3 regions of the Streptomyces amakusaensis genome follow, and region 2 is predicted to be linked to each of the others. Evidence: riboswitches for the same ligand, from Rfam matches in the RefSeq annotation. Region 2 holds a riboswitch; each other region holds the start of a gene.
The links. Region 2 has a riboswitch for cobalamin ahead of ABD371_RS11805 (cobalamin biosynthesis protein). Riboswitches for the same ligand answer to the same signal wherever they lie in the genome.

Region 1 (7,900 bases), on a different contig from region 2:
GGCGACCATCTGGAAGACCGGCTTGATGACCGGGAAGGTCACATAGCGGAAGTTGCCGAACGCGTTGACGCCGTCGATCGCGGCGGCCTCTTCCAGTTCCTTGGGAACCTGGGTGAGAGCCGCGTACAGCGTGATCGCGACAAAGGGAATGGCTCCCCAGACGACGACCGCGCCGATGATGAGGAAGCCCTGCTTGTAATCGAGCCACCAGTTGTGGCCCTGGAAGTCGAGTCCCAGGTACTTCGTCAGGACCATGTTCAGGACGCCGTAGTCGGAGTCCGAGAGCCAGCGGAAGATCGAGGCCTGAACCATCAGCGGAATGGACCACGCGGCGATCAGCGCGCCGGTGATCATAAGCCGTGCCCAGTCCGACATGCGCTGCATCATGAGCGCGATGGCGAGGCCGATGACCAGGGTGGCGACCACGCAGACGGCCATGAAGACAATGGTCAGAACGACCGAGTCCCAGAAGGCCGAATCCCCGAGGATTTTCGTGAATTGCTCGAAGCCGACCCAGGGGGCCGGCTCGCCGGTCCACAGCTCAGTGCGGCCCACGTCCTGGAAGGACATGATTGTCGTCTTGATCAGCGGCCAGACGAACACCGCGAGGATCGCCACGACAGTCGGGGCGATCAGGAAGTAGGGCAGCAGCGCCCCCTTGCTTCTCCGACGTCCGCCTCCCCCCGATGTCTTGGGTTCGTGGACTTCCGCTGGCCGCTTGGCGGTCGCGGTGTCGGAGGCTTGGGGGTCCGGTCCCCCGGGGGTCTTGAGCATGTCGGCGGCACTCATCGTGCGTGGCCTTCCGTTCGGACTGTTCACCTGAAGGCGGGGGTGACGGGTCCGCGCGGTGCGCGGACCCGTCACCCCCGGGGAGATCAGAGGGGCTGGACCGCTGGGGTCAGGCCTTCTCGTTGATCAGGGCGTTGATCTCCTCGTCGGCCTTCTTCGTGGCATCGGCGACAGAGGTCCCACGGATGATCTGAAGCAGCATCTGCTCCAGGATCTCCTTCTTCTCGATCGCGGCCCAGCCGGGGGCGATCGGGGTGAACCAGGCGCTCTCGACCGCGTTGGCGCCCGGGGCGGTCTCGGCCTTGCTCTTCAGCGGCTCAAGCTGCTTGGTGTTGTTCGGCAGCGTGTTCTTGGCGGTGAGCGCTTCCTGGTTCTTCTCGTTGGTGTACATCGAGATCCACTCTTCGCCCAGGTCCTGCTGCTTGGACTTGGAGATGACACCCAGGTCGGAGCCGCCGATGAAGGTCGGGAGCGGCTTGCCCTCGGGGCCGGGCATGACGACGGGGTGGATCTTGCCCTTGAGCTCGCCGTTTCCGTTGCCCTCGGAGTCGGTGACGCTGCCGGCCTCCCACGCGTTGCCGTAGAGGACAGCCGTCTTCTCGTTGGCCATCACATTGGCGTGGTCCTGCTCGTCCTTGGTCTTGTCGGCCTTGTTGTACTTCTTGACCAGGTCGACGAAGTGCTGGATGCCCTTCTGGGCCTCCGGCGTGGAGAGCTGGCTCTCCCACTTCTTGCTGCCCTCGTCGTACTTGGCGATCTGGCCGCCGTACGCCGAGACGTAGGACATGGCCGCGTACCAGTAACGACCCGGCAGGTAGAGCGCGGAGAACGCCTTGTCGTCCTTGCCGTACTTCGCCTGGACCTTGTCGAGGGCCTTGATGAGGTCGGCCTCGGTCGCGGGCAGCTTGTCGGAGCCCGTGCTCTCCTTGAACATCTCGGAGTTGTAGATGCCGACACGGGCACCCGCGTAGTAGGGCACACAGAAAAGCTTGCCCTCGTAGGTGCAGGTGTCCTTCAGACCCTTGATCCAGGTGTCCGAGTTGGCGTACTTGCTCTCGTCCTTCACTTCGCCGAGGGCGCCGTTCAGGATGTACGTCATGGTCTCGGTGTTGCCGAGCTCCACCACGTCCGGGAACTTGTCACCGGAGAGGGCGGCGTCGAGCTTCTTGGTCTTGTCGGCCCAGAGCTGGTACTGAACCTTGACGTCGACCTTCGGGTACTTCTTCTTGAACTCGTCGTTCGCGGCCTTGACGACCTCGGGCCAGGTGGACTGGGCGTCATTCATCAGCCACACGGTGAGAGTTCCCGTACGGTCCTTCGGGTCCGCGTTCTTCTGGTCCTTGGCGTCCGAGCCACAGGCCGCCACCGAAACCATCATTGCCGCCACACCGACCGCAGCTATGAGCTTGCGCTTCACGCCACCCTCCTCAAGGGATGCAGATTTCCCCCCACCACCCGGGAGTCGCACAACACGCAGAGAGCAGCGCTTTTCGGTCTGCCCGTGGGGCTGGGACCTGGTCTTTAATGGTTTAGACCAGTACCCGGAGCTTGGCCTAGACCTTTAGGGGTGTCAAGGGTGTATAAGAAGGGCAGTCGCGTCCGTTATAGGACCGACACCTGAGGGAGGGCGACGACCCGTGACCGGACCGTGCCACCATGTGAGCCGCTACAGACGGAGGAGCCGGTGACGGCAGCAATGCAGGAGTCGGGAAGGCGGGCAATGACCACGGACGGGGTGGGTACGGAGACCGAGGGCGGGCCTCAGACTCGTACCGCGCGTGTCCCAAAGTACTACCGGCTCAAGCGCCACCTTCTGGACATGACAGAGACTATGCCGCCCGGGACTCCCGTGCCCCCGGAACGCACACTCGCGGCCGAATTCGACACCTCGCGCACGACCGTTCGCCAGGCGCTCCAGGAGCTGGTGGTCGAGGGCCGACTGGAGCGTATCCAGGGCAAAGGCACGTTCGTGGCCAAGCCGAAGGTCTCCCAGGCCCTCCAACTGACCTCCTACACGGAGGACATGAGAGCCCAGGGACTGGAACCCACTTCTCAGCTGCTGGACATCGGCTATGTCACGGCCGACGACAGTCTGGCCGGACTGCTGGACATCTCGGCGGGCGGCCGGGTGTTGCGCATCGAGCGGCTCCGGCTGGCGAGCGGCGAGCCGATGGCGATCGAGACGACCCATCTCTCGGCGAAGCGTTTCCCGGCGCTGCGCCGGAGCCTGGTGAAGTACACCTCTCTCTACACGGCGCTCGCCGAGGTGTACGGGGTCCATCTCGCCGAGGCCGAGGAGACCATCGAGACCTCACTCGCGACACCGCGTGAAGCGGGGCTGCTGGGGACCGATGTGGGCCTGCCGATGCTGATGCTTTCACGCCATTCTCTGGACGGCGGGGGCGAGCCCGTGGAGTGGGTCCGCTCGGTCTACCGGGGCGACCGCTACAAGTTCGTCGCCCGTCTGAAGCGCCCCGCGCACTGACCGGCCGAAGGCGCGGGCCGGCCCATCCCACCGGTGGGCCGGCCCGCGCCTTCGTCGTGTCCGGAGCGCGGCCGGCGAGCCGGGACCCGGCGACGGGCCCAAGCGCCCCCGGATCTCTCCCGGGCCCCCTCCGGCCCCCTCCGAAGCACCTCCCGATCCGCTCCCGAACCGCCTCCCGAAGCGGCCCCAGGGCCCCGGCAGGGCTCGGGAAAGGCCCCGCGAAGCCCTCGGGGCGACCCCGCGAACCCTTCGGAGGAGTGACCTTCCGTAGGGCCTCCGACACCCCCGCGACACAACATCTGGTGGGTGCCACCACCCCCCGCCCCCACATGTATGCTCGTCTCGCTGTCGCCGCAGAGGAATCCGGTGTGAATCCGGAACTGTCCCGCAACGGTGTGCTGTGGTGCGCTTTGTCGTACCCGCGAGTCCGGGCGTCTGCCGACAGCGCACCCGGCTCGACCGACCCGGGTGCCGAGACGTCCGGGCCTCGCGGTTGGGTCGGCGGACGCCGTGCGGAGTGCTGCCCCGAAACGGGTACGCGCGCCCCGCGGCGTGCCTCCCTCCCGCCGGCCCGTGAGCCGAGCGAGTGGAGAGCACCACGTGACCATCGCGCCAGCCGATCCGGCTTCAGGCACCTCCGCGAACGCCTTCGGGCAGAGCGCCGAGAAGGTGTCGGAACAGCTTCCCGGACGGGTGCCCGCACCCGTCTCCGGGAAGCCCGGGGACGGACCGGGGACCGCTCTGCTGCGGACCCTGACCGACCTCACCGCCGATCTGCCGGACACCGACCCGGGCAAGGTCGCCGCAGCCGCGCTGCGCGGCCGCAACGCCGAGTCGGACGCGGCCGAGCTGCGCGGGCTCGCCACCGACGCCGCCGCGGGCCTCATCTCCGAGGACCCGGCCTACTCGCGGCTCGCCGCCCGGCTGCTCACCCGCACCATCGCGGACGAGGCCGCCTCCCAGGGCTCGGTCGCCTTCTCCGCGTCGGTCGCCGTCGGCCACGCCGAGGGTCTGATCGCCGACCGCACCGCCGATTTCGTCACGCTCCACGCCGCCGCCCTGGACGAGCTGATCGACCAGAGCGCCGACGACCGCTTCGGCTACTTCGGTCTGCGCACCCTCTACAGCCGCTATCTGCTGCGCCACCCGATCACCCGCCAGGTGATCGAGACCCCGCAGCACTTCATGCTCCGGGTCGCCTGCGGCCTCGCCGAGGACGACTCCACCCGCGCGCTGGACGAGGTCGCGGCGCTCTACCGGCTGATGAGCCGGCTGGACTATCTGCCCTCCTCCCCCACGCTCTTCAACTCCGGCACCCGCCACCCGCAGATGTCCTCCTGCTATCTGCTGGACTCCCCGCAGGACGAGCTGGACTCCATCTACGACCGCTACCACCAGGTCGCCCGGCTCTCCAAGCACGCCGGCGGCATCGGTCTCTCGTACTCCCGCGTCCGCGCCCGCGGCTCGCTGATCCGCGGCACCAACGGCCACTCCAACGGCATCGTGCCGTTCCTGAAGACCCTCGACGCCTCGGTCGCCGCGGTGAACCAGGGCGGCCGGCGCAAGGGCGCCGCCGCCGTCTACCTGGAGACCTGGCACGCGGACATCGAGGAGTTCCTGGAGCTGCGCGACAACACCGGCGAGGACGCCCGGCGCACCCACAACCTCAACCTCGCGCACTGGATCCCCGACGAGTTCATGCGCCGGGTGCAGGCCGACACCGAGTGGTCGCTCTTCTCCCCGGCCGACGTGCCCGAGCTGGTCGACCTGTGGGGCGACGAGTTCGACGCCGCCTACCGCCGGGCCGAGGCGGCGGGCCTGGCCCGCAAGACGATGCCCGCGCGTGAGCTGTACGGCCGGATGATGCGTACCCTCGCCCAGACCGGCAACGGCTGGATGACCTTCAAGGACGCCTCCAACCGGACCGCCAACCAGACCGCCGAGCCCGGCCACACCGTCCACTCCTCGAATCTCTGCACCGAGATCCTGGAGGTCACCGACGACGGCGAGACCGCGGTCTGCAACCTGGGCTCGGTCAACCTCGGCGCCTTCGTCGTCGGCGACGGCATCGACTGGGAGCGGCTGGACGAGACCGTCCGCACCGCGGTCACCTTCCTCGACCGCGTGGTCGACATCAACTTCTACCCGACCGAGCAGGCCGGCCGCTCCAACAACCGGTGGCGTCCGGTGGGCCTGGGCGCGATGGGCCTCCAGGACGTCTTCTTCCAGCTGAAGCTGCCCTTCGACTCCCCCGCCGCCCGCGCGCTGTCCACCCGGATCGCCGAGCGGATCATGCTCGTCGCCTACGAGGCCTCCGCCGACCTCGCCGAGCGCAACGGCCCGCTCCCCGCCTGGGAGAAGACCCGCACCGCGCGCGGCGTGCTGCACCCGGACCACTACGGCGTCGAGCTGAACTGGCCGGAGCGCTGGGCCGCGCTGCGCGAGCGCATCGCCACCACCGGGATGCGCAACTCGCTGCTCCTCGCCATCGCCCCGACGGCTACCATCGCCTCCATCGCGGGCGTGTACGAGTGCATCGAGCCGCAGGTCTCCAACCTCTTCAAGCGCGAGACCCTCTCCGGCGAGTTCCTCCAGGTCAACTCCTACCTGGTGGCCGAGTTGAAGAAGCTCGGCGTCTGGGACGCCCAGACCCGTGAGGCGCTGCGCGACTCCAGCGGCTCGATCCAGGACTTCACCTGGGTCCCGGCCGACGTCCGCGAGCTGTACCGCACGGCGTGGGAGATCCCGCAGCGCGGTCTGATCGACATGGCCGCGGCCCGCACCCCCTTCCTGGACCAGTCGCAGTCGCTGAACCTGTTCCTGGAGACGCCGACCATCGGCAAGCTCAGCTCGATGTACGCGTACGCCTGGAAGCAGGGGCTGAAGACGACGTACTACCTGCGCTCCCGCCCGGCCACCCGGATCGCCCGCGCCGCGTCCGCCGCCGCCGCTCCGGCCGCCGCCCCCGTCCCCGTACCCGTGCAGGCCGCCGACGACGACGCGCTCGCCTGCTCCCTGGAAAACCCCGAGTCCTGCGAGGCCTGCCAGTAATGTCCGCCACCCCCCAGAAGAACCTGCTCGACCCGGGCTTCGAACTGACCCTGCGTCCGATGCGCTACCCCGACTTCTACGAGCGCTACCGGGACGCGATCAAGAACACCTGGACGGTGGAGGAGGTCGACCTCCACTCCGACGTCGCCGACCTCGCCAAGATGACCCCCGCCGAGCAGCATCTGATCGGCCGGCTCGTGGCCTTCTTCGCCACCGGTGACTCGATCGTCGCCAACAACCTGGTGCTGACGCTCTACAAGCACATCAACTCCCCGGAGGCGCGTCTCTATCTGAGCCGCCAGCTCTTCGAGGAGGCCGTGCACGTCCAGTTCTATCTGACGCTGCTGGACACCTATCTGCCCGACCCCGAGGACCGTACGGCGGCCTTCGCGGCGGTGGAGAACATCCCGTCGATCCGCGAGAAGGCGCAGTTCTGCTTCAAGTGGATGGACTCGGTCGAGAAGATCGACCAGCTGGAGAGCAAGGCCGACCGCCGGCGCTTCCTGCTGAACCTGATCTGCTTCGCGGCCTGCATCGAGGGGCTGTTCTTCTACGGCGCGTTCGCCTATGTGTACTGGTTCCGCTCGCGCGGCCTGCTGCACGGCCTGGCCACCGGCACCAACTGGGTCTTCCGTGACGAGACCATGCACATGAACTTCGCCTTCGAGGTCGTGGACACGGTCCGCAAGGAGGAGCCGGACCTCTTCGACGACGCCCTCCAGCAGCAGGTCACCGACATGCTGAAGGAGGCCGTCGAGGCCGAGCTGCAGTTCGGTCAGGACCTGTGCGGCGACGGCCTCCCGGGCATGAACACCGAGTCGATGCGCGAGTACCTCCAGTGCGTCGCCGACCAGCGGCTGACCCGGCTGGGCTTCGCCCCGGTGTACGGCTCGGAGAACCCGTTCTCCTTCATGGAGCTCCAGGGCGTCCAGGAGCTGACGAACTTCTTCGAGCGCCGCCCCTCCGCCTATCAGGTCGCGGTCGAGGGCTCCGTCGACCTGGGCGAGGACTTCTGAGTCCGGACCGGCGCTGACGCCTCAGCACCCCGCGCGGGGCCGCGGACCGTGGACCGGTCCGCGGCCCCGCCGCGTTCCCGGACCGCTCCGAGCTGCCGGTCGATCCTCCGTTCGCGGACATGTCCGAACAGCGAGGGAAGGAGGACCAGGGCGATCAGAACGAGGACGGCGAGCAGGCCGAGAAGTGTTTCCATGCCGTCAACTGTCTTACCCGGCCGGGTGATTCATCAGTGGCAGCACTGTCATGGAACGTCGAATTGCTGCCACACTTCCCCCATGCTGAGAAACGTCGCCGCGGTCCTCCTCGAAGGCGTCCACCCTTTCGAACTGGGGGTGCTCTGCGAGGTCTTCGGCCATGACCGCAGCGCGGACGGGCTGCCGCTCTACGACTTCGCGGTGGTCTCGGCCGCCGGTCCCGCGCTGGCGACCGACGCCGGATTCGGCATCACCACGCCCCACGGCCTCGAACGGCTGGAGGAGGCGGACCTGGTCGCCGTGCCCACCGGGGACGCCTACCCCACCCGGGAGTTCCCCGGCGAGCTGCTCGAAGCGCTGCGCC
Region 2 (7,900 bases):
GGCCGCTGCTCACGACCGCCGCCCACCGGCACACCGCCCTCGCCGGACTCCGGCGACTCCTTCGGCTCGGGTGACTCGCCCTGCGGCGGAATCCCGGGGTCCTCCTGCGCGGGGGGCTCGGGGGCCTCGGGGCCCTGCCGCGGAGGCGGGCCGCCGCCGGGACCGCCGCCGTCCGGGCCGCCGTCCGGTCCCTGGCCGGGATCGGGATCGGGGTCCTGGTCGGGGTCGGGCTCCGGATCGGGCTCGGGCTCGGGCTCGGGCTCGTCCGCGCCGAACTCCTCCAGGGTGCGGTCCAGCTTCTCCTCGTCCAGCCCGGGCGCGTCGAACGGGTTGCGCCGCCGCCGGTGGGGCAGCGCCAGCAGCGCGGCCTGCCGCACATCCTCGGCGAGGACGTCCCCGCGCCCGGCCCAGGCGGCCAGCGCGCAGGCCGTACGGGCCATCACGATGTCGGCCCGCATGCCGTCCACCTCGAAGGCCGCGCAGGTCGCCGCTATCTGACGGAGCGCCGCGTCCCCCAGCGTCACCTCGGGCAGCAGCGCCCGCGCCGCCATGATCCGCTCCCGCAGCGCGCTCTCGTCCCCGTCCCAGCGGGCGGCGAAGCCCGCCGGGTCGTCGTCGTACGCCAGCCGCCGGCGGACGACCTCGACCCGCTGGTCGGGCTCGCGGGAGGCCACGACCTCCACCGTCAGCCCGAACCGGTCCAGCAACTGCGGTCGCAGCTCGCCCTCCTCCGGGTTCATCGTCCCCACCAGCAGGAAGCGGGCGGCGTGCCGCACCGAGACACCCTCGCGCTCCACATAGGACGCGCCCATCGCGGCGGCGTCCAGCAGCACGTCCACCAGATGGTCGTGGAGCAGATTCACCTCGTCCACATAGAGGATTCCCCGGTGCGCGTCCGCGAGGAGCCCCGGCTCGAAGGCCTTGACCCCCTCCGCGAGCGCCCGCTCGATGTCCAGCGCGCCCACCAGCCGGTCCTCGGAAGCGCCGATGGGCAGCTCCACCATGCGCGCGGGCCGCGCCGCCGCCCCGCCCGCCTCATGGGGCCCGTCGGGGCACTCCGGGTCGGGCGCGGCCGGGTCGCAGGAGAACCGGCACCCGGCGACGACCTCGACAGCGGGCAGCAGCGCGGAGAGGGCCCGCACGGCGGTCGACTTGGCGGTCCCCTTCTCACCCCGCACCAGCACCCCGCCGACCCGGGGCGACACGGCGTTGAGCAGCAGCGCGAGCCTCAGATCGTCCTGCCCGACGACAGCGGTGAACGGGTAGGGCGTGCTCATACGGGCTCCTCGGTCGACACGGACGGATACGGGAACGCGGTCACACCGGCCGGGCCGGCCCCGGGGTTCGGGCGCGGCACGCCGCCACCGGCCCCCGGCGGATCCGCTTCGGCGGTCGGGAACATCGGCACACTGCTCATGCGGGGGCTCCAGGTCGTCCGGGCGCTCCGGCCGTCGCGCGCACCGGGGGTGCGGCGGGCGCTCCGGGCGCGATGAAGGGAAGGTCCGAGGGCGCGCCCCGCTCGATCAGCCGCAGGAGCGCGTCCGTGTCCGCGTGTTCTTCGATCAGATCGCCGAGCCGGTCCAGCTGTTCTTCGCGCAGCGCGCCGAACGACGTGTCCGGAGCGGGCACGAAGCGCCTGCCGGCGGCGCTCGCGACCCGTCTCAGGAACTGCCGCCGGAAGCCGTCGCTCTCCAGTGAGCCGTGCCAGTGGGTGCCCCACACCTCACCGACCCGGCATCCGCTCAGAAAGGCCTCGCCGCCCAGCACTTCGGCGACGCCGTGGTGGATCTCGTACCCCTCCACCCGCTCGCCCAGTGCCGTGCCCGTCGGCCTGGCCAGGGTCTTCTCGGCCGCGAACCGCACCCGTACGGGCAGCAGCCCCAGACCGGTCACGGAACCGGCCCGTGACTCGACCTCGTCCTCGATGTGCTCGCCCAGCAGCTGAAAGCCGCCGCAGATCCCCAGCACCGGCCGCCCCTCGGCGGCCCTGCGAGCCAGCTCCCTCGCCAGCCCCCGCTCCCTCAGCCACTCCAACGCGCGGACCGTGCCCCGGGTTCCCGGTACGACGACGAGATCCGCGTCGGCCAACTCCTCGGGCCGGTCCACGAATCGGACGATCACCCCCGGCTCGGCAGCGAGCGCGTCCACATCGGTGAAGTTGGACATCAGCGGCACCGCGCAGACCGCGACCCGCAGCACGTCCTCGCCGACCGGCGGGGCCACCACCGACTCGCGCACGGCCCCGCGCAGCGAGACCCGCAGCCCGTCCTCCTCGTCGATGCCGAGCCCGTGGGTGTACGGCAGCACCCCGTAGGTCCGCCGCCCGGTGAGCCCTTCGAGCATGTCGAGACCCGGCTCCAGCAGCGAGACGTCGCCGCGGAACTTGTTGACCAGGTATCCCGCCACCAGCCGCTGGTCCTCGGCGCTCAGCAGCGCCGTCGTCCCGAAGAAGGAGGCGAAGACCCCGCCGCGGTCGATGTCCCCGACCACGAGCACCGGCAGCCGGGCCGCCCGGGCGATGCCCATGTTCACGATGTCCGTACGCCGCAGATTGATCTCCGCCGGGCTGCCCGCCCCCTCGCAGATCACGGCGTCATAGCTGCTCCGCAGCTGTTCCAGGCACTCCACCACGGGGCCGAACAGAGCCTCCTGCCTGCCTCCGTGGTAGCCGCGCGCGCTCAGCTCGCCGACGGGCCTGCCCATCAGCACGACCTGGCTGCTGCGGTCGCTGCCCGGCTTGAGGAGCACGGGGTTCATGAGCGCGCTCGGCTCGACCCGGGCGGCCTGCGCCTGCATCGCCTGGGCCCGGCCGATCTCCGCGCCGTCGCGGGTCACGAAGGAGTTGAGGGACATGTTCTGTCCCTTGAAGGGGGCGACCTTCACCCCCTGGCGCACCAGCCAGCGGCAGATTCCCGCCGTGACCACGCTCTTGCCCGCGTCGGACGTCGTGCCCGCGACGAGCAGTCCGCCTCCCTTGCGTCCCGGCCCGGTCATCGGTTTCCTCCCTGTCGGCGGCGCGCCGCCGAGATCCGCCGGAACGCCAGCCGTCCGGCCGCGCTCGCCACGAGGGCGAGCAGACTCACCCGGCGCGAGAGCCGCACCGCGCGCTCGATGTCCGTGACGTCCACGGGACGGCCGTCGCCGTTGAGCACCGGCCGGTGCTCGATCCGGCCGCCGTAGGCGAGGGTGCCGCCGAGCCGCACCCCGAGCGCTCCGGCGAACGCGGCCTCCACCGGGCCGGCGTTGGGGCTCGGGTGCCGGTGCGCGTCGGCCCGCCAGGCGCGGGCCGCGCCGCGCCGGTCGGGGCCCGCCAGCACGGCGAGCGCGGCCGTGAGCCGCGCCCCCGGCCAGCCGGCCAGATCGTCCAGCCGGGCCGAGGCCCAGCCGAAGGCCCGGTAGCGGGGGGACTTGTGGCCCACCATCGCGTCCAGGGTGTTGACGGCCCGGAAGCCGACCAGTCCGGGCACGCCCGCGAGCGCTCCCCAGACCAGGGCTCCGACGACCGCGTCGGAGGTGTTCTCGGCGACGGACTCCACGACGGCACGGGCGATCTGCTGCTCGTCCAGGGAGTGCGGGTCACGGCCGCACAGATGCGGCAGCCGCTCCCGGGCCCGCGCCACGTCCCGCGCGGTGAGGGCCGCTCCGACGGTGCGGGCCTCGCGGCCCAGCGAGGTGCCGCCGACGACGGTCCAGGTGGCGGCGGCGGTCAGCGCGACGGAGAGGGCGGGACGGCCGCGGACACCACGGCTGAGCAGCGCCCCGGCGGCGGCGGTGCCTCCGGCGCACACGGCGGTGTGCAGCGCGCCCCACCCTCGGTGGTCACGCCACAGCACCCGCTCGACGGCGCCGGCGGCCCGTCCGAACGCGGCGACCGGATGGCCTCGGCGGGGGTCGCCGAGCAGCAGGTCGCCGATCAGGCCGGCGGTGGCGCCGTACGCGAATATTCGGTCGGCACGCATCGTTCAGGCCGGCGTCTCGTTCCGGGGGGCCGACAGGGGCGGCGGGGGAGTGCGAGGCGTACTCGGGGCGGGGGCTGAACCGTGGCCGGGCATGGCGATATGTCCTCACTCAGGGTGTCCGCGCCCTGGTTCGACGTGATCGGCGGCGAGAGTTCCTGGCTTCCGGGATCGCTCCCGGTGACAGTGGCGGGACCGCGCCGGATTCGCACCGGCTTCCTCTGCTGCCGCCGTAATGGCCCCGGCAGTCCACCACGCTGCGAGAACAGCCGTCAACCTGCCGTTGACCTGCGGCGGGACAGTGTGCTCAGCCCCACATCGGAGATCGGCGCGGACCGGGCTCCGGACGGCGTTCCGGGACAGACGAAACCGGGCCGGAACACCCCTGGGGGGTGTTCCGGCCCGGTTTCCGGAACTGCGGCCGTCAGGTGACGATCAGATAGATCCCGTAGGTGACGGCGGCCGCGCAGAGCGCGAAGCAGAGGTAGGCGCCACCGCGGAACAGGGCCACGGAGCCTCCGCCGGTCTGTCCGGCGGCCGACGGCTGCTTGCTGAGACCGATGATCCCGAGGGTGAACAGACCCACCAGGACGACAGTGGCCACGAGGCTCACACCGAAGACGGAGCCGAGAGCTACCCAGTCGATTTTCATGCTGATCTGTCCTTACACCGCGGCCGGGCTGGCCGGGCCGGATTCGGGGGCTGCGGCGGAGGGGGCCGCGATGGTCGTCTTGAGGCCGTCCTGCGCGGTGACGGTGTCCTGCGCGGGGGTGCCGGCCGGCGGCGGGGTGACGGCGTTGATCGCGGTGGTGACCACGCCGGGCTCGTCGCTCTCGTCGTCGTCCACGACGTTGGTGTGGTCGATGATCTGGCGGCGCGAGTACAGCCAGATGGCGGCGGACGAGCCGACCAGGAAGATGGTGACCGCGGCGATGCCCCAGTCGCCCTGCCGCATCACGAACTCCGAGCCCGCGGCGACCAGACCGGCGGCCGGCAGGGTCAGACCCCAGGCGACGAACATCCGGGTGGCGGTGGACCAGCGGACCACGCCGCCCTTGCGGCCGAGGCCCGCGCCCATCACCGCGCCGGAGCAGGAGTGCGTGGTGGAGAGGGAGAAGCCCAGGTTGGAGGAGGCGAGGATGACGCTGGCCGCGCTGGACTGGGCGGCGAAGCCCTGCTGCGGCTGGAGGTCGGTCAGGCCCTTGCCCATGGTGCGGATGATGCGCCAGCCGCCGAGGTAGGTGCCGAGGGCGATCGCGACACCGGCGGAGACGATGACCCACATGGGCGGGTTCGAGCCGGGGACCAGGATGCCGCCGGTGACCAGCGCCAGCGTGATGATGCCCATCGTCTTCTGGGCGTCATTGGTGCCGTGCGCCAGGGAGACCAGGCCGGCGGAGGCGATCTGCCCGGCGCGGTAGCCCTTGGAGGTCGCCTTGTCGTCGGTGTTCTTGCCGAGCTTGTACGTCAGCCGCGAGGCGAGGTACGCGCCGATGCCGGCGACCAGCGGGGCGGCGATCGCGGGGATCAGCACCTTGGTGATGACCGTGCCGCCGTTGACTCCGCTGAAGCCGACCGAGGCGATGGTGGCACCGATCAGACCGCCCATGAGGGCGTGCGAGGAGCTGGACGGCAGGCCGACCAGCCACGTCAGAAGATTCCAGAGGATGGCGCCGACGAGCGCCGCGAAGATCACTTCTGGGGATATGCCTGACTCGTTGACGATGCCGCTGGAGATCGTCTTGGCGACCTCCACCGACAGGAAAGCGCCGACGAGGTTGAGCACGGCGGACATCGCCACCGCGGACTTGGGCTTCATCGCGCCGGTCGAGATGGTCGTCGCCATCGCGTTGGCGGTGTCGTGGAAACCGTTCGTGAAATCGAACACGAGAGCCGTCACGATCACAATCGCGAGCAGCAGCGTGATGTGTTCCATTTACCCAGGCAATCTATGGACGTCAGTGGCCTGGTGAACGTAAGTAACCTGGGTGAACGGAAGGTGAACTGAGGCCGGATTCAGGGTGTCCCCATGTGAGGTTTTGGGCTCCGCTTTCGCTTCCGGAGCGCTTGACCGGCCCTTGTGCCCGACCCCACGCCCCGCAAAGTGCCTTACATCACTCTTTCGGATAATCTGTCCGATCCTCCCCTCCGTGGCTCCGCTGTGGCCCTCTGTGACGGCGAGCCGTCTCCTGACAGGATCGCCGCATGACCGAACAGGTGTCCCAGAGAGCGATCGAAGACGCGTGGCGGGACGTGGTGACCACCGCCCGCAGAACGGCGGCCGAGGGCCTTGTGGTGGGCACCTCGGGCAATGTCTCCGCCCGGGTCGGCCCGCTGATCCTCGTCACCCCCAGCGCGGTCCCCTACGACCGGCTCACCGCCCAGGACACGACCGTCGTCGACATCGAGGGAAAACGCGTCCTCGGCGACCTCGAACCCACCAGCGAACTGCCGCTCCATCTGGAGATCTACCGGCACACCGACGCCCTCGCGGTGGTCCACACCCACGCCGTGCACGCCACGGCCGTCTCCACCCTCGTCCCCGAGCTCCCGCCCGTCCACTACATGACCGCCGCGCTCGGCGGCCCCGTCCGCGTCGCCCCGTACGCCCTCTACGGCACCGAGGCCCTCGCCTCCCACATGCTCCGCGCCCTGGAGGGGCGCACCGCCTGCCTGCTCCAGAACCACGGCACCGTCGCCCACGGACAGAGCCTGGACCAGGCCTACGACCGCACCGCCCAGCTGGAGTGGATGTGCCGCCTCTGGCTCACGGCGGCCTCCGTGCCCGGCCACACGCCCTCCCTGCTCTCCGAGAGCCGGCTCGCGGAGGCCGCCGAGCGCCTGAGCGGCTACGGCCGCCCGCGCTGACCCCGCGCGCCCGGAGCCGCTCCACCCCGGACGGTCCCCGCCGCGCACCGGCGGGGACCGCCCCGACCGGGGCCCGACACCGGCGGACGCCGTCCACTGGCAGGGCCGTACCACCGCGCCGACACTGGAACGGTGCGCCCGGCTACAGCGACGGCAGCGGCCGTCACCACCCTGATCGGCGTCGGCGCGGCCGCGATCGCGGCCGGCCGCTACGCGAGCGACGCGGTGCTCAGACCCGAGCCCGGCCGGCCGCTCCCCGGCGACCCGAGACTCACCGTGCACGCCGCCGACGGCGACCGGATCACCCTGACCCGCTCCCTCGCCTCCCGCCGCCCCGGCACCTATGGACTCGACGGCCCGGGCGTCCACGCCGTCGTCGGCCCGGTCCTCGACGGAACGCAGCCCTCCGCCGACACCGTCGTGCGCCGGCTGGAACACCCTGGCGACGGCGGTCTGCGCCCCGGCGTCAGAGTCCGGCTGAACCCCCGGCTCCACATCGGCGACCCGACCTCCGCGCTCGGCATCCGGCACACCGACGTCAGCGTCCCCGGCGAACTCGGACCCATCCCCGCCTGGTCCGTGCCGGGCCCCCGCACCACCTGGGTCATCGCCGTGCACGGCCTGGGCACCACCCGCGAACACCCCATGAACCTCCTTCCGTTTCTCCACGGCCGACGCATTCCGGTACTGGGGATCGCCTACCGGGGCGACCCGGACGCCCCCCGCTCCCCCGACGGACTCGGACACCTCGGCGAAGCCGAGTGGCGCGACCTCGACGCCGCCCTCCGCTTCGCCGTCGGCAACGGCGCGCGCCACGTCGTCCTGTACGGCTGGTCCACCGGTGCCACGATGGCGCTGCACGCCGCCGCCGGCTCCGCCCTGCGCGACCGGATCACCGGGCTCGTCCTCGACTCCCCGGTCCTCGACCAGGACGCCACCCTGCGCGCCCTCGCCGCCGCCCGGCGCACCCCCGCGCCCCTGCTCCCCCTCACGGTCCGCGCCGCCCGGGGCAGGGCCGGGCTGTACGACGGCCGGCGGCCCGCCCTGGCGGCCGACGCCAGGCTGCTGAAGGTGCC
Region 3 (7,900 bases), on a different contig from region 2:
GATCTCCTTCATCGTCGCCTTCGGCGTGCTGCTCGACACCCTCGTCGTCCGCTCCCTCCTCGTACCGGCCCTGGTACGGGACATCGGACGCACGGTCTGGTGGCCGGGGTCGCTGAGCTACACCCGGTAGCGGCCGGTCTCGGAGAGCCATCCCCGGAAGCCGGTGATCCAGTGCCCGAGGTCGGCCACGCGGGCGGCCAGCTCCGGGTGCGGGGGTCCGGCGGCGGCCAGGGCGGTGAACTCCTCGGTGCGGGCGGCGATTCCGGTGCGTACGGACTCGGCGGCGCGGCCGTGGTCGACCCCGTCGGCGTGTGCGAGGACGATGACGAGGTTGTGGACCTCTCCGGCCGCCGCCTCCTTCGGGTAGGAGGCGAGGTCGTTGGTCCAGTTGACGACGTCGGACGCGGTGTCCAGGATCCGCTGGTGCCAGGGGTGGGTGTAGAGGGCCTCGGGCAGGCTCCGCCCGGCGAGATGGTCGGCGATGTCGAGGTCCTCCCGTACGCCGCCGGTGGCGAGGCGCATCGGCAGATACGCCTCCAGGGAGGGCACCCGGCGTGCCGACCGCTGGGCGGACTCCTCGCCCAGGACGTTCAGATACCGGGTGAGATTGGCCCGGAACCGCTCGCGCACCGGAGGGTCCATCGTCTCCGTGGTCCTCCGCCAGAGGTCCTCGTACGCCCTGACGAAGGCGTTCCGCGAGCGCCGTTTCCCGGCCGTCACCGCGACGAGGTCCGCCAGGAGCGGATCCGCCGTACGGGCGTCCCGGCGGTCCAGGAGGTCGTCGAGCACAAAGCCCCAGGCGACCCAGGCGGCCAGCAGGGCCAGTTGCCCGGGGGGAGCCTGCGGATGGGTCCTCGCCGCCAGTGCGCCGAAGCGGGCCCGGCGGAAACTCTCGGCCGGCGTCCGGCCCCGCAACAGCCCGTGCCGGCGGCACCAGTCGAACGCGTACTCCTCCGCCTCGCGCGCCCGGGAGCCGCCACCCGGGGGAGGATCGGCTGCCTTGGCGGGGTGCTCCGATTCGGTCGGCATCGCCCGACATTCTCATGCAACTGCCGTCTCTTCGGGGCTGTTTGGCCGGACAGCCCTCATGACGGCGGGCAGGTGGCGATGATGTCCCAAGGATGAGGCGGCCCGTGGAGCGGTCCGCACGGAACGAGGAGTGAGCCATGCCCGAGACCGGGGAGAATCCGCGCATCGCCGTCTACGGACTGGGGGCCATGGGGCTGGACATCGTCAGAATCCTGCACGGTCGCGGGGCGGACATCGTCGCGGGAATCGTCAGGCCCGGCTCCGACAAGGACGGGCGGCTCCTGGGCGAGCTGGCCGGCCTCCCCGGACTGGCCTTCCCCGCCCGCGGCGACGCCGAGGAGGCGCTGCGCGAGAGCGCTCCGGACATCGTGGTCGTCACGGTCAGCACCTATCTCGACGCAGCCCAGTACGAGATCTTCGCGACCGCCGTCAGGGCCGGGGCCGATGTGATCACACTCGCCGAGGAGATGCTCTACCCCTTCGCCACGGACAATCCCCTGGCCCGGAAGCTGGACGCGCTGGCGAAGCACCACGGGGTGACGGTGACGGGCACGGGCCATCAGGACGCCTACTGGGTCAACCTCGTCAGCGTGCTGGCGGGCTCCACCCACGACCTCGGGAGGGTGACCGGCGAGCTGTCCTGGAACGTCGACGACTTCGGCCGGGCCGTCGCCGAGCACCAGCGGGTGAACGCGACCGCGGAGGAGTTCGCCCAGTGGCAGGCGCACACGCAGCGCCCGCCGACCTTCACCCACTACTCGCTGTACGCCCTGGCCGCCGCCGTCGGGCTGACCCCCCGGGGCACACCGCGCACCACGACCGAGCCGGTGATCGCCGAGCGGGACGTGCCCTCCAAGGCGCTCGGGACGACGGTGCGGCGGGGGAGGCTGCTGGGTTACACGGACACCGACACCCTGGACACGGAGGAGGGCGTCACCCTGTCCGTCAGCTCGCGGGGCTCGGTCTACGAGGAGCACGAGCGGGACTTCAACGAGTGGAATCTGGCCGACTCCTCGGGCAGGCCGACGCTCCATCTGCGCGACAGCGACCTGGACACGGCGCACACCACCTGCGCGACCCTGGTCAACCGCATCCCGGACGTCATCGCCGCGAGGCCGGGGATCGTCACCGTGGACGAACTCCCCCAGCTCCGCTTCCGGCCGGTCCGCCGCACGCCCTGAGCACGGGCGAACGGGCTGCTCCCCGGGTGTCGGACGGTTCCAACCCTGCTCCGTCCGTGTCTCATCTCACGGTCCGGTATGTGAACGGTGCTGTCCGAACCCGGGTCGCCGCTCTAGGCTGACGGACGCAGCTGGTTCGCCCTGTCCGCCAGACAGACGCGTCGCAAGAGGGAACCCGGTGGAAATCCGGGACTGCCCCGCAGCGGTGAGCGGGAACGACCGCCGTCATACGCACTGGGCCCGTACGGGCCTGGGAAGCGACGGCCAGTAGGTGTCCGCCGGGAGACCGGAGGATGTGCCCGCGAGTCCGAAGACCTGCCCGTTGCCCGCGCACGACCGATCGTGCGCGGTATCCCGGTGACCTCGTGGGCGGGTCGGGTGGGGGCACCCCTGGACATGGTCCGGGGGCGTACGAATCAGGCGGACGACCGTACCCAGGTGCGGCCTCGGTCCGTCGGGTCTGTCATCCCTTCGCGTTCTCGTCCCGTGTCGTCCCCGGGATCCCAGGAGACATCTCGCGAAGGAGATTTCCGTGACAGCGCAGTCCGCAGCCGCGGCAGCACGGGCCACCGTGTACGGCTACCCCCGCCAGGGACAGAACCGGGAACTGAAGAAGGCCATCGAGGGCTACTGGAAGGGCCGCGTCACCGCCGACGCCCTCCGGGAGACCGCCGCCGGTCTGCGCCGGACGAACTGGCGGCAGCTGGCCGAGGCCGGCGTCCACGAGGTGCCGACCGGTGATTTCTCGTACTACGACCACATGCTGGACACCAGCGTCATGGTCGGCGCTGTCCCCGAGCGGCATCGCGGCGCCCGCGCAGCGGACGCGCTCGACGGCTACTTCGCCATGGCGCGCGGCACCCAGGACGTCGCGCCCCTGGAGATGACCAAGTGGTTTGACACCAACTACCACTATCTGGTCCCCGAACTCGGCCCCGACACCGTCTTCACGGCCGACTCGGCCAAGCAGGTCGCCGAGTTGAAGGAGGCCCTCGCGCTCGGGCTCACCCCCCGGCCGGTCCTCGTCGGACCCGTCACCTATCTGCTGCTGGCCAAGCCCGCCCCCGGGGTGGCCGCCGACTTCGAGCCGCTGACGCTGCTGGACCGGCTGCTGCCGGTGTACGCGGAGGTCCTCGCCGATCTGCGCGCCGCCGGGGCGGAGTGGGCGCAGCTGGACGAGCCCGCCCTGGTCCAGGACCGCACTCCGGCCGATCTGAACGCCGCCGCCCGCGCCTACCGTGACCTCGGCGCGCTCACCGACCGGCCCAAGCTGCTGATCGCCTCGTACTTCGACCGCCTCGGCGATGCCCTGCCCGTGCTGGCGAAGGCCCCCGTCGAGGGTCTGGCCCTCGACTTCACCGAGCGGGCCGCCGGCAACCTCGACGATCTGGCCGCCGCGGGCGGGCTGCCCGGCAAGCGTCTGGTCGCCGGTGTCGTCAACGGCCGCAACATCTGGATCAACGACTACGAGAAGTCCCTCGCCACCCTGGGCACCCTGCTCGGCCTCGCCGGCCGGGTCGATGTGGCCGCCTCCAGCTCGCTGCTGCATGTGCCGCTCGACGCCGCCGCCGAGCGGGAGATCGATCCGCAGATCGGCCGCTGGCTCGCCTTCGCCCGGCAGAAGACGGCCGAGATCGTCACCCTCGCCAAGGGGCTGTCGCAGGGCACCGGCGCGATCACCGCAGAGATCGCCGCCAACCGGGCCGATCTGGCCTCCCGCGCCTCCTCCGCCCTCACACGCGACCCGGCCGTGCGGGCCCGTACCGCCGCCGTCACCGACGCCGACGGCCGCCGCTCCCAGCCCTACGCCGAGCGGACCGCCGCGCAGCGCGCGCGGCTGGGGCTGCCCCTGCTGCCGACCACGACCATCGGTTCGTTCCCCCAGACGAACGAGCTGCGCACCGCCAGGGCGGATCTGCGCGCCGGGCGCATCGACACCGCCGGGTACGAGGAGCGCATCAAGGACGAGATCCGTGAGGTCCTCGCCTTCCAGGAGAAGGCGGGCATCGACGTCCTGGTGCACGGCGAGCCCGAGCGCAATGACATGGTGCAGTACTTCGCCGAGCAGCTCACCGGCTATCTCGCCACCCAGCACGGCTGGGTCCAGTCCTACGGCACCCGCTATGTCCGGCCGCCGGTGCTGGCCGGCGACATCTCCCGCCCCGAGCCGATGACCGTGCGCTGGACCTCCTACGCGCAGTCGCTCACCGAGCGGCCGGTCAAGGGCATGCTCACCGGCCCGGTCACCATGCTCGCCTGGTCCTTCGTCCGCGACGACCAGCCGCTCGGCGACACGGCCCGGCAGGTCGCCCTCGCCCTGCGCGACGAGGTGAACGACCTGGAGGCCGCCGGTACCTCGGTGATCCAGGTCGACGAGCCCGCGCTCCGCGAGACCCTCCCGCTGCGCGCCGCCGACCACGCCGCATATCTGGAGTGGGCCACCGAGTCCTTCCGCCTCACCACCAGCGGGGTGCAGCCGGCCACCCAGATCCACACGCACATGTGCTACGCCGAGTTCGGCGACATCGTGCAGGCCATCGACGACCTGGACGCCGACGTCATCAGTCTGGAGGCCGCCCGCTCCCACATGCAGGTCGCCGCCGAACTCGCCGAGCACGGCTATCCGCGCGAGGCCGGACCCGGTGTCTACGACATCCACTCGCCGCGCGTGCCCAGCGCCGACGAGGCCGCCGCCCTGCTGCGCAAGGGGCTTGAGGCGATCCCGGCGGACCGTCTCTGGGTCAACCCCGACTGCGGGCTGAAGACGCGCGGCTGGCCCGAGACCAGGGCCTCGCTGGAGAATCTGGTCGCCGCCGCCCGTACGGTCCGCTCGGGCCTGACCGGCGAGAGCGCCTGACCCGTTCCCCGGTGCCGGGGCGGGCCGTGATGCCCGCCCCGGCACCGGGGCGATCCGTCTCTCGTACTTTCGGCCGGTGTGCCGAGTGTCCCGGGGTTCCTAGTCTGGGCGGCGTGGACGCCGGCTCCGTACCCGGAGAGGAACGGAGGGGTGCGGAGGAGCGCGGGGACAAGGTGGAACCGGAATCACCGGAATCAGTGGGCCCCGGCCGTCCGGGCACGGCGTCGGACAGTGCGGCGGACGGGTCCGGGCCCGGCTCCGGGTTCGGGTTCGGGTTCGGTAGCCTGCCCGGCATGATCATTCCCGGTCCGCGGGGCAGGCGCGCGGCGACCACGGGGCTCGGTGCGGTGTTTCTCGCCGCGATCGTCACGCAGGCGTTCGCGGTGGCGCAGAGCTGGGGCTCCGGCTACTGGATCCCGGGCGCCGTCGCCGCTTCGGCGGTGGGCGCGCTGGCGCTGGTCCGCCACCAGTGGCGGAGCCGGACGGCGGCCGCGGGCCTGGGTGTGGCGGGTCTCGTGGTGGTGGCCGGGCTGCTGCCGGGGGTCCGTCTTCCCGCCGAGCCGGGGCCCGCCATGACGCTGGCGCTGGCGGTGCTCATCGGCTCTTCGGTCAGGGCGCTGCCCGTGGCGCGGGCCGGTGCTCTCGCCGGTGCCGGACTGCTGGTGATCGCCGGTCAGTTCGCCGCCCGGCCCGCGTCGGCGGTGGCGGTCATCACCGCCGCGGGCTGGGTCCTCGCCGTCGCGGCGGGGCTGTCGCTGCGGGCGCACGACGGCCGGGCACGGGCCACCGTCGAGCGGGTGCGCCGGGACGAACGGCTGGATCTGGCGCGGGAGTTGCACGACATCGTGGCCCACCACATCACCGGCATGCTGATCCAGGCGCAGGCCGCGCAGATCGTCGCACGGCGCGATCCGCACCGGGTGGCGGACTCGCTCGCCGAGATCGAGACCGCGGGCTCCGAGGCCATGGCCGCGATGCGCCGGGTCGTGAGCCTGCTGCGGGACACCGACGACACACCGCCCGCCCCGCCCGGTCCCGACCGGCTGAGCGCGCTGGTGGAGCACTTCGGCCGGCAGGGCCCGAGGGTGAGCCTGACCGTGCCCGACGGCGATGCCCGGTGGCCGCCGGAGGTGACCAGTACCGTGTACCGCGTCGTCCAGGAGGCCCTGACGAATGTGCTGCGGCACGCGCGGCACGCCCGTTCCGTCGAGGTCGCCGTCGGCCGGACCGCCGGGGGTGTCACCGTGGAGGTGACCGACGACGCCCCGCCGAACTCCGCCCGCCCCCATCAGCGCGGCGGGTACGGTCTGATCGGCATGCGCGAACGCGTCACCACGCTCGGCGGCTCGCTGGACGCCGGCCCCGTGCCCGGCGGCGGCTGGTCCGTGCGGGCGACCCTGCCCGTACCCGCCCGGGAGCCCGGATGACCATCGAGGTGCTGATCGCCGACGACCAGGCGATGATCCGGCGCGGTCTGCGGCTGATCCTGGAGGACCAGCCCGACATCACCGTCACGGGCGAGGCCCCGGACGGGGCCGCCGCGATGGCGATGGCCAGGGCGCTGCGCCCCGATGTGTGCCTGGTCGACATCAGGATGCCGGGAGTCGACGGCATCGAGGTCACGCGCGCGCTGGCCGGTCCGGGAGTGCGCGATCCGATGAAGGTCATCGTGGTCACCACCTTCGATCTCGACGAGTACGTGTACGGGGCGCTGCGCGGCGGCGCGGTGGGATTCGTCCTCAAGGACGCCGGGCCCGCCCTGCTCGTCGAGGCCGTCCGCGCCGCGCACAAGGGCGAGGCGCTGGTCTCGCCGTCGGTCACCCTCCGGCTGCTCAGACATCTCAACGACTCCCGCGCCGGCCTCGCGCCCCGCTCCCCCGCCGGGCGGCCGACTCCGCTGTCCGGGCGGGAGATCGAGGTGGTCCGGGCCGTCGCGCGCGGCCGTACCAACCAGGAGATCGCCTCCGAGCTGTTCATCTCCCTCAGCACGGTCAAGAGCCATCTGTCCGGGATCCAGGGCAAGCTCGGGGCGCGCAACCGGACCGAGATCGCGGTCTGGGCGTGGGAGCAGCGCCTCGTCGGGGGCACGGCGTAGCCGAACCGGCCGAAAGTACGGCCGCCGGGGCCGAAGCCGTACTTCAGGCCGGTGCCGCGACTGTCGTGGATCTTCCAGGATCGGGGCATGTCCCTTGCAGAACTCCCTCCGGCGCTCGGCGCGGAGAACTTGACGAAGAAGTACGGCCGGCGCGGCCGGCCGGCCCTGAGCGGGGTGAATCTCGCCGTCCCCTCCGGCCGGGTGATCGGTCTGGTCGGCCCGAACGGAGCCGGTAAATCGACCCTGCTGCATCTGGCCTGCGGGCTGACCGAGCCGTCGGCCGGCTCGCTGACCGTGCTGGGCTCGCGTCCGGCGGCGAGCGCCTCGCATCTGGCCCGGGTGGGGTTCGTCGCGCAGAACACCCCGGTGTACGGCTCGCTGACCGTGGCCGAGCACTTGAGGCTGGGCGCGAGCATGAACCCGTCCTGGGACCCCGCCCTGGCCCAGCGGCGTATCGGCGAGGCGGGGCTGGACCCCGCGCGGAAGGCGGGGCAGCTCTCGGGCGGCCAGCGGGCGCAGCTGGCGCTGACCGTCGCGGCGGCCAAGCGGCCCGAGCTGCTGATCTTCGACGAACCGGCGGCGGCGCTGGATCCGCTGGCTCGCCAGGGGTTTCTGCGGAACCTCCTGGAGTTCGTACGGGAGCTGGGCGCCAGCGCCGTGCTCTCCTCGCATCTGCTCGGCGACATCGAGCAGGTCTGCGACTACCTCATCGTGCTGTGCGACGCGCGGGTGCAGGTC

Region 1: linked by a shared signal. The riboswitch ahead of ABD371_RS14270 (ribonucleoside-diphosphate reductase subunit alpha) and the one ahead of ABD371_RS11805 (cobalamin biosynthesis protein) in region 2 are both predicted to bind cobalamin.
Region 3: linked by a shared signal. The riboswitch ahead of metE (5-methyltetrahydropteroyltriglutamate--homocysteine S-methyltransferase) and the one ahead of ABD371_RS11805 (cobalamin biosynthesis protein) in region 2 are both predicted to bind cobalamin.

Annotation. Positions count from the first base shown of each region.
Region 1 covers NZ_BAAASB010000007.1:52,596-60,495, forward strand. Annotated here, with positions in the region: gene ABD371_RS14255 (carbohydrate ABC transporter permease) at 1-789, opposite strand, end outside; gene ABD371_RS14260 (extracellular solute-binding protein) at 899-2,206, opposite strand; gene ABD371_RS14265 (GntR family transcriptional regulator) at 2,510-3,274, shown strand; cobalamin riboswitch at 3,607-3,731, shown strand; gene ABD371_RS14270 (ribonucleoside-diphosphate reductase subunit alpha) at 3,875-6,325, shown strand; gene ABD371_RS14275 (ribonucleotide-diphosphate reductase subunit beta) at 6,325-7,341, shown strand; gene ABD371_RS14280 (hypothetical protein) at 7,296-7,535, opposite strand; gene ABD371_RS14285 (GlxA family transcriptional regulator) at 7,618-7,900, shown strand, end outside.
Region 2 covers NZ_BAAASB010000005.1:414,604-422,503, forward strand. Annotated here, with positions in the region: gene ABD371_RS11790 (putative cobaltochelatase) at 1-1,277, opposite strand, end outside; gene ABD371_RS11795 (hypothetical protein) at 1,274-1,417, opposite strand; gene ABD371_RS11800 (cobyric acid synthase) at 1,414-2,994, opposite strand; gene ABD371_RS11805 (cobalamin biosynthesis protein) at 2,991-3,959, opposite strand; cobalamin riboswitch at 4,090-4,225, opposite strand; gene ABD371_RS11810 (hypothetical protein) at 4,381-4,608, opposite strand; gene ABD371_RS11815 (inorganic phosphate transporter) at 4,621-5,892, opposite strand; gene ABD371_RS11820 (class II aldolase/adducin family protein) at 6,162-6,824, shown strand; gene ABD371_RS11825 (alpha/beta hydrolase) at 6,957-7,900, shown strand, end outside.
Region 3 covers NZ_BAAASB010000008.1:205,636-213,535, forward strand. Annotated here, with positions in the region: gene ABD371_RS16590 (MMPL family transporter) at 1-130, shown strand, start outside; gene ABD371_RS16595 (terpene synthase family protein) at 118-1,029, opposite strand; gene ABD371_RS16600 (dihydrodipicolinate reductase) at 1,167-2,210, shown strand; cobalamin riboswitch at 2,326-2,547, shown strand; gene metE (5-methyltetrahydropteroyltriglutamate--homocysteine S-methyltransferase) at 2,743-5,067, shown strand; gene ABD371_RS16610 (sensor histidine kinase) at 5,361-6,494, shown strand; gene ABD371_RS16615 (response regulator) at 6,491-7,162, shown strand; gene ABD371_RS16620 (ABC transporter ATP-binding protein) at 7,250-7,900, shown strand, end outside.